One region of the Kinneretia aquatilis genome, then DNA from elsewhere that is predicted to be linked to it. Evidence: riboswitches for the same ligand, from Rfam matches in the RefSeq annotation. Region 1 holds a riboswitch; the other holds the start of a gene.

Evidence for each region. Region 1 has a riboswitch for S-adenosylhomocysteine ahead of ahcY (adenosylhomocysteinase). Riboswitches for the same ligand answer to the same signal wherever they lie in the genome.
Region 2: linked by a shared signal. The riboswitch ahead of metH (methionine synthase) and the one ahead of ahcY (adenosylhomocysteinase) in region 1 are both predicted to bind S-adenosylhomocysteine.

The regions. Positions count from the first base shown of each region.
Region 1 is NZ_POSP01000003.1:2,249,835-2,254,026, reverse strand. Features, by position in the region: gene C1O66_RS12900 (TlyA family RNA methyltransferase) at 1-467, opposite strand, end outside; gene ahcY (adenosylhomocysteinase) at 619-2,055, opposite strand; S-adenosyl-L-homocysteine riboswitch at 2,188-2,310, opposite strand; gene C1O66_RS12890 (DNA glycosylase AlkZ-like family protein) at 2,391-3,494, opposite strand; gene C1O66_RS12885 (DUF2238 domain-containing protein) at 3,506-4,168, opposite strand.
Region 2 is NZ_POSP01000003.1:3,587,998-3,592,189, reverse strand. Features, by position in the region: gene metH (methionine synthase) at 1-2,004, opposite strand, end outside; S-adenosyl-L-homocysteine riboswitch at 2,087-2,214, opposite strand; gene C1O66_RS18605 (HD-GYP domain-containing protein) at 2,300-3,502, shown strand; gene C1O66_RS18600 (homocysteine S-methyltransferase family protein) at 3,519-4,192, opposite strand, start outside.

The DNA of each region.
Region 1 (4,192 bases):
ATCAGGGCAAAGCCCTCGGGCGGCGCGTGCTGCGCCAGGGTCGAGCCGGCCAGCTCGCGCACATGCAGATGCTCCAACCCCACCACCTGGGGATGCTGGCGCAGCTGTTCATGCAGCTGGCTGTGGCCCACGTCCACGCCCACGACCTTGGCCGCGCCCGCTTTCAGCAGGCAATCGGTGAAGCCGCCGGTGCTCTGGCCCATGTCCAGCACCGTCAGCCCGCGCACATCCAGGCCGCTTTGCTGCAGTGCGCCCTCCAGCTTGAGCCCGCCGCGTGAAACAAAGCGCAGCTCCGCGTCATCGCTGACGCGCAGCTCACAATGCTCCGGCAACTCTTCACCCGCCTTGCGGATGGCCTGCCAGTCCTTGGGCGCCCGCCACTGCGCCGCGCCGGCCGAAATCAGCCGCTGCGCCGCCGAACGAGTCGGCGCCAGGCCTTTGGAAACTAACAGTTGATCAGCGCGCATAGGTGAAAAGGAAACTCGGTCTTGCCAGGGCGTAGCGAGCGGTGCTCAGGCTAGGCGGACGGAGCGCAGGAACCGGAAGGTACTTGGGGTACCTGAGGATTCCGAGCACCGCCCAACGACGCATGAGCGCCGCGCAGTAGCCCTCCGCCGATCAATAGCGGTAGGTGTTGGGCTTGAAGGGGCCGGTCTTGGGCACCCCGATGTACGCCGCCTGCTCATCGCTCAACTCGCTCAGCTGCGCATTCAGCGTGGTCAGCTGCAGGCGGGCCACCTTCTCGTCCAGGTGCTTGGGCAGCACATAGACCTTGCCGATGTCGTAGGCGTCCTTGTGGGCGAACAGCTCGATCTGGGCGATGGTCTGGTTGGCGAAGCTGGACGACATCACATAGCTCGGGTGGCCCGTGCCGCAGCCCAGGTTCACCAGACGGCCCTTGGCCAGCAGGATGATGCGCTTGCCATCGGGGAAGATGACGTGGTCGACCTGCGGCTTGATCTCGTCCCAGCCACACTTGGACAGCGAGGCGACATCGATCTCGTTGTCGAAGTGACCGATATTGCAGACGATGGCGTTGTTCTTCATCGCGGCCATGTGCTCGTAGCGGATCACGTTCTTGTTGCCGGTGGCGCTGACGAAGATATCGGCCTTGTCGGCCGCGTATTCCATGGTCACCACGCGGTAGCCTTCCATGGCGGCTTGCAGGGCGCAGATCGGGTCGATCTCGGTCACCCAGACTTGCGCCGACAGGGCGCGCAGGGCCTGGGCCGAGCCCTTGCCCACGTCACCGTAGCCTGCCACCACGGCGATCTTGCCGGCCACCATCACGTCGGTGGCGCGCTTGATGGCGTCCACCAGCGATTCGCGGCAGCCGTAGAGGTTGTCGAACTTGCTCTTGGTCACCGAGTCATTGACGTTGATGGCGCGGAACAGCAGGCTGCCCTTGGCGGCCATTTCGTTCAGGCGCAGCACGCCGGTGGTGGTCTCTTCGGTCACGCCGATGATCTCGGCGCTCTTGCGGGTGTACCAAGTCGGGTCTTGAGCGATCTTGGCCTTGATGGCGGCGAACAGGATGCGCTCTTCTTCGCTGCCCGGCTTGTCCAGCACCGACAGGTCCTTCTCGGCCTTCTGACCCAGGTGCATCAGCAGCGTGGCATCGCCGCCGTCGTCCAGGATCATGTTCGGGCCTTCGCCTGGCTCGCCCTTGCCGGCGAACTCAAAAATGCGGTGCGTGTAGTCCCAGTAGTCTTCCAGGGTCTCGCCCTTGTAGGCGAACACCGGCGTGCCACGGGCCACCAGGGCGGCGGCAGCATGGTCCTGGGTCGAGAAGATATTGCACGAGGCCCAGCGCACTTCGGCGCCCAGCGCTTGCAGGGTTTCGACCAGCACGCCGGTCTGGATGGTCATGTGCAGCGAGCCGGTGATGCGGGCGCCCTTGAGCGGCTGGGTGGCGGCGTATTCCTTGCGAATGGCCATCAGCGCCGGCATTTCGCTCTCGGCAATCGTCAGTTCCTTGCGACCCCAGGCGGCCAGGGACAGATCGGCAATGTGGTACTGGTCAGCGGCCAGCGAGGTGGTGGTTTGGGCGGTCATGGATCAGCTCCTTCATGCGAAATATGAAGCCGCTGCATTCATTGCCTGGAGGAGGGGGAGGACGAAAAAAACCGGTTCGGTGCTCCGAACCCTGGTTTGATGCATGCAACCGTTCACCCACGCAAGGACGTCAGCGGGTGAGCGCGGTTGCCAATGAACAGGGCCGAGGGGATGACGAGGCCGCTGTGCAAATTTTTCCGAGCCTGGCCTGGGGGTCTGAAGCCAGACCGGCAGGTTGCAACGCTCCTCGGAACGGACGAATTCTAGTCGCAAGCGCCACTTTCGCGCTTGGAACAGGCCAGGTTTTCCCGCCAATCCCGGCCCGAGCTCAGGACTCAGGGGGCATCCACACCCAGGAAGCGGGCCATGGCGGCCAGTTCTTCGTCCAGCGCGGCGCTGAAGCCGGGCTCGCGGGGCGCCCTGCCGGCCACATAGCCCAGCTGTGCCTGCAAGCGCCCCTCGGCGCTGCTGACATTGCCCCAGCCGATCACCTCGCCGCGCCAGAGCAGGGGCAGGGCGTAGTAGCCCAGCTTGCGCTTGGGCGCGGGCGTGTAGGCCTCGAAACGGTAGGCCCAGCCCCAGAATTGTTCAAAGCGCAGGCGGTCCCAGACCACGGGGTCGAAGGGGGCCAGCAGGCGCACGGCCTCGTCCAGCTTCCAGCGCTTGGAGCCGGGGTTCTCGCCCTCGGGCCAGAACCAGGTCTGGCCCTCGACCTGGGCCTGGGGCCAAGTCTTGCGTACCTGGGCCAGCACCTGGCGCAGTTCGCCGCGCAGATGCGGCGCGCCATAGCCTAGCAGGCTGCACAAATGGCCGAGGCTGCGCGAAGGCAGGGGCGCGTACTTGGCCAGCACCAGATCCAGCAAGGCCTGGGCTTTCTCGTGCGGTGTGCGCGGATCGGGCGTGTGGGCCACGGCGCTGTAGATGCGCTGGCCTTGCTCACGCTGCTGCACGCGCAGCAGGCCTCGGTAATGCATGCCGTCCAGCAAATGGGTGGTGGCATTGCTGCTGCCGCCCCAGGCATTGCGGGTGGAGCCCAGATTGAAATGCTGCTGGATCTCGCGCGGGTGGCAGGGGCCCTGCGCTTGCACAAAGGCCTGGATGGCCTCGGCCTGAGCGCGCGTCTTGGCGTCCCAGGCGCGCTTGGCGCTGCGCGGATGCATGAGCTTGAGGTGCTCGCGCGGCAGGAAGCCGTAGTTGACCAGGCAATCCTCTTCCACCGCCAGCCGGGTGTAGCGGCGCTCCAGATCGCCAGCGCGGTAGTCCTTGACGCGGTGCCTCAGGGTCAGGTCTTGCGCGCGCGCCGGAGCGCGGATCGGGTCGGCCTGGACAAAGCCCAGGCGCTGGATGGCCTGGGGCAGGCTGGTGGGCTTGAACAGGCTGCGCGCCACGGCGTAGCGGCGCAGATCGGGCAGGGTCAGGGTGAGGGCGGCGGCGGGCATGGGCTTTGGTGTCAGTTCTGCGCGAGGCGCTCTAGCGCGCGGTCATGGGCGCGCGCCAGCAGCAGCTGGGCCAGCATGGCGCCCAGCCAGGCCAGGGCCATGTCTTTCTGCGTGTCCCAGGGGTCGCCCTGGGCGCCCAGGAATTCATCGGCGCCCTGACCCAGGGCCACCGCGGCGCCCCATTCGATCAGTTCGTAGATGGCGCTGATGGCCAGGCAGCAGGCCGTCACCACGGTGAACAGCCAGCCGCCGCGCTGCAGCCCGGTCTTGCGCAGCAGCAGCTCGCGTGCTGCGATGGCGGGGATGAAGCCTTGCGCCAGATGGCCGAGGCCGTCGTAGGGATTGCGGCCCAGGGCCAGCATCTCGCGCAGCCAGTCACCCAGGGGCACGCGGGCGTAGCTGTAGTGGCCGCCAGCGATCAGGATCAGGGCGTGGACAAAGATCAGGCCCAGCAGCAAGGGCGTGAGCGGGAAGCGCCGCTGCGTGGCCAGCAGCAGCGGCCAGACCAGCAGCACCGGCGCCACCTCCATCCACCAGGTGGCGGCATCGAAGGCACCCAGGCGGCTCCAGGCCAGCACGGCGAGATTGAGCCCGGCCAGCAGGGCCAGCTGTGTGGCGCTGAGCTGCGCCGGCGGGGTGAATGGGGTCGAACGGGACGAGGGTACAGCAGGCATGCCGGCATTGTGGCCGCCGCCCGA
Region 2 (4,192 bases), 1.3 Mb from region 1:
GCGCTGCGCCTCGCTGCCGACGATCTCGTCCTTGAGGATGGCCGGGAAGGGGCCGGCCAGATCCCAGGTCTGGAAGAACGGACCCCAGTCGATGGCTTCGGCCAGATCGGCCAGGTCGTAGTTGCGGATCACACGGCGGCCGATGAACTGGGGCACCGGCGGCCGATAACTCGCCCAGTCCACGGCATGCTTGTTGGCGCGCGCCTCGGCCAGGCTGACCATGGGCGTCTGCTTCTTGTTGGCATGCAGATGGCGCACTTGTTCGTAATCGCTGCGCAACTCGGCGATGAATTTGGCGGCGCGCTCGTCCGAGAGCAGATCGCTGCAGACTCCGACACTGCGCGAGGCATCGGGCACATAGACCACCGGGCCTTCGTAATGGGGCGAGATCTTGACGGCGGTGTGCACCCGGCTGCAGGTGGCGCCACCGATCAAGAGCGGCGTGCCGCGCGAGCGGAAATGCTCGTCGCGCTGCATCTCGGCGGCCACATGCTGCATTTCCTCCAGGCTGGGCGTGATCAGGCCGGACAGGCCGATGATGTCGGCGCCCTCTTCCTTGGCGCGGGCAAGGATGTCCTGGCAGGGCACCATCACGCCCATGTTCACCACCTCGAAGTTGTTGCACTGCAGGACCACGGTGACGATGTTCTTGCCGATGTCGTGCACATCGCCCTTGACGGTGGCGATGACGATCTTGCCCTTGGGTTTGGCCTCGCCGCCGGCATCGATCAAGGCCTTCTTCTCGGCCTCGATGTACGGCAGCAAATGGGCCACCGCCTGCTTCATCACGCGGGCCGACTTGACCACCTGGGGCAGGAACATCTTGCCGGCGCCGAAGAGATCGCCAACCACATTCATGCCGGCCATCAGCGGGCCTTCGATCACATGCAGAGGCCGGCCGCCGCTGGCCTGGATGGCTTGCCAGGCTTCTTCGGTATCCGCATCGATGAAATCGGTGATGCCATGCACCAGGGCATGGCTGAGGCGCTGGTTCACATCACCAGCGCGCCAGGCCAGGCGGGCCGTGTCGTCGATGGCCATGCCCTTGGCGCGCTCGGCCACTTCAATCAGGCGCTCGCCGGAATCGGGGCGGCGGTTCAGCACCACGTCCTCCACGCGCTCGCGCAGCTCGGCGTCGAGGTCGTCGTACACACCCACCATGCCGGCGTTGACGATGCCCATGTCCAGGCCCGCCTGAATGGCGTGGTACAGGAAGACCGTGTGGATGGCCTCGCGCACCGGGTCGTTGCCACGGAAACTGAAGGACACATTCGACACCCCGCCCGAGACCTTGGCGCCGGGCAGGTTCTGCTTGATCCAGCGCGTAGCTTCAATGAAGTCGACCGCGTAGTTGTTGTGCTCTTCGATGCCGGTGGCAATGGCGAAGATATTCGGGTCGAAGATGATGTCCTCGGGCGGAAAACCGACCTCGTTCACCAGGATCTTGTAAGCGCGCTCGCAGATCTCGATCTTGCGGGCGAAGGTGTCGGCCTGGCCCTGCTCGTCAAAGGCCATGACCACGGCCGCGGCGCCGTAGCGGCGCACCAACTTGGCCTGGCGGCGGAACTCGGCCTCGCCCTCCTTCATGGAGATTGAGTTGACGATGCCCTTGCCCTGGATGCACTTGAGGCCGGCCTCGATCACGCTCCATTTGGAGCTGTCGATCATGATGGGCACGCGGGCGATCTCGGGCTCGCCGGCGATCAGGTTCAGAAAGCGCACCATGGCCGCCTGGCTGTCCAGCATGGCCTCGTCCATGTTCACATCGATGACCTGGGCGCCGTTCTCCACCTGCTGGCGCGCCACGGCCAGGGCCTGCTCGAACTGGCCATTGAGGATCATGCGCGCAAAGGCCTTGGAGCCGGTCACATTGGTGCGCTCGCCCACGTTGACGAAGAGCGAGCCCTCGCCGATCTGCACGGGTTCCAGGCCCGAGAGCTTCATGGGCGGAACAGCAGGTGCGGCAGCAGCAGTAGCAACAACGGCGGGAGAGGTGGTGGTCATGGCAGCGGCCTTCAGCGCAAAGGCAGAGCTGCGTCACTCACCGCAGCCCCGCACGTGCTCCAACAAGAAAACACAGAGGAATCATTGGTGAGCGTCGTTGCCGGGTGACGGGCCCCGGGAAAGCCGGGGCTGCACCTGTCCGAGCCTGGCGGCACACTCGCTGAAATTCCAGACATCAGGCGGGCAACCGTCGCAACGCTCCTCGGACCCGCGCATTTTACGCACCCCGCCCGCCGCGAACTCAAGCAATGCGGCCAGAAAGCCGACAACTCCTTGTGAACCCCACCCCGCCATCTTGGAACTGATCCAGCTCCCACCCCACAGCCTGCGTGTCGGCCAGGTCCTCAGCTTCGCCCTGCGCGATGCCGAGGGCCATTTGCTGTTCGCCGCCGGCCAGCCCCTGCCCAACACGCCCCAGGTGCAGGCCCTGATCGCCCGCGGCGCCTGGGTTCAGGCCCATGAGACCAAGGAGTACCAGCGCGCCCTGGCGCACAAGATGGACACCTTGATGCACCAGGGCGCGGTGCTGGCCGACATCGTCAAGGTGCAGGCCGACTTCCGCCAGGAGAAGGCCCAGAAGGTCGAGCTGGGCGAACAGGCCGCCTGGGCCGATCTGCAAATGCATGCCCACAGCCTGCTGCGCGAGCCGCGGGTCGAGGATTTCAAGCCGCGCTTCCAGCAGCTGCACAACGAGGCCTTGCGCCGCCTGCTGGCCAAACCCGATGCGGTGCTGATGCTGCTGATCTTCGAGACCAGCCAAAACTTCCAAAGCTACAGCGACCGCCACGCCCTGCTCTGCCTCGCCCTGGCCGAGCTCTGCGCCCGCCAGCTGGGCTGGCCGGACGATTGGCGCCTGGCCCTGACCCAGGCGGCCCTGAGCATGAACCTCAGCATCACCAACCAGCAAGACCGCCTGGCGGCCCAGACCGGCCAACCGAGCCCGGCCCAGCAGCAGGAGCTGGTCTCGCACGGCGACCGCAGCGCGGCCTTGTTGAGCAAGCTCGGGGTCAGGTCCGAGCTGTGGCTGCAAACCGTCTGCCTGCACCACGACGCCGGCCCCGGTGCCCTGGCCGGGCGAGCCCCGGCCGAGCAGCTGGCGCGCCTGCTGCGCCGCATCGACATCTTCGGTGCGCGGCTAAGCCCACGGCGCTCGCGCGCGGCCATGGCCGGCGCGTCGGCCGCACGGGCGGTCTACCTCGATGAACTCAAGCAGCCCGACGAAGCCGGCGCCGCCCTGATCAAGACCACCGGCCTCTACCCGCCGGGCAGCCTGGTGCGCCTGGCCAATGGCGAGGTGGGCATCGTCTTCAAACGCGGCCACAGCGCGACCGAGCCCCTGGTGGCCGCCCTGCTGGGCAAGAGCGGCAGCCCCTTGAGCGAACCGGTGCCGCGCGACACGCGCCTGGCCACGCAGGCGATCAGCGCCAGCCTGGCGCCTCAGGAGCTCAAGCTGCACATCAATATCGAGCGCCTGCTCAAGCTCGCAGGCGCTGGCTGACGCGGGCGGCCTGGGCTCAGGCCGCCTGGTCCGTCAGCTCGGTGAAGAACTTGGAGCCGCAGGGCCGCGGCTGGTAGGCCGACACACCCTTGGCGATCGCCGCAATGTGATCGGGCGTGGTGCCGCAGCAACCACCGGCGATGTTCAAGAAACCGCTGCGCGCGAACTCGCTCATCAGGCGGCCGGTGACATCGGGCGTCTCGTCGAAGCCGGTGTCACTCATCGGGTTGGGCAGACCGGCATTGGGGTAGCAGCTGACCGCCACCGGGCCCGCCGCCTTGGCCAGCTCTTCGATGTAGGGACGCATCAGAGTCGCGCCCAGCGCGCAGTTCAGGCCGATGGCCAGGGGCTTGGCGTGGCGCACCGAATGCCAGAAGGCAGTCACAGTCTGACCCGAGAGGATGCGACCCGAGGCGTCGGTCACCGTGCCCGAGATGATGATGGGCAGGCGCTCGCCCGTGTCTTCCATCAGCTCATCCAGGGCAAAGATGGCGGCCTTGGCATTGAGGGTGTCGAAGATGGTTTCCACCAGGAAGAGATCGACCCCGCCTTCCAGCAAGCCCTTGGCCTGCTCGTAATAGGCCGCGCGCAGGGTGTCGAAATCGATGTTGCGGGCGCCGGGGTCGTTGACATCGGGGCTGATGCTGGCGGTGCGCGGGGTCGGGCCCAGGGCGCCGGCGGCGAAACGCG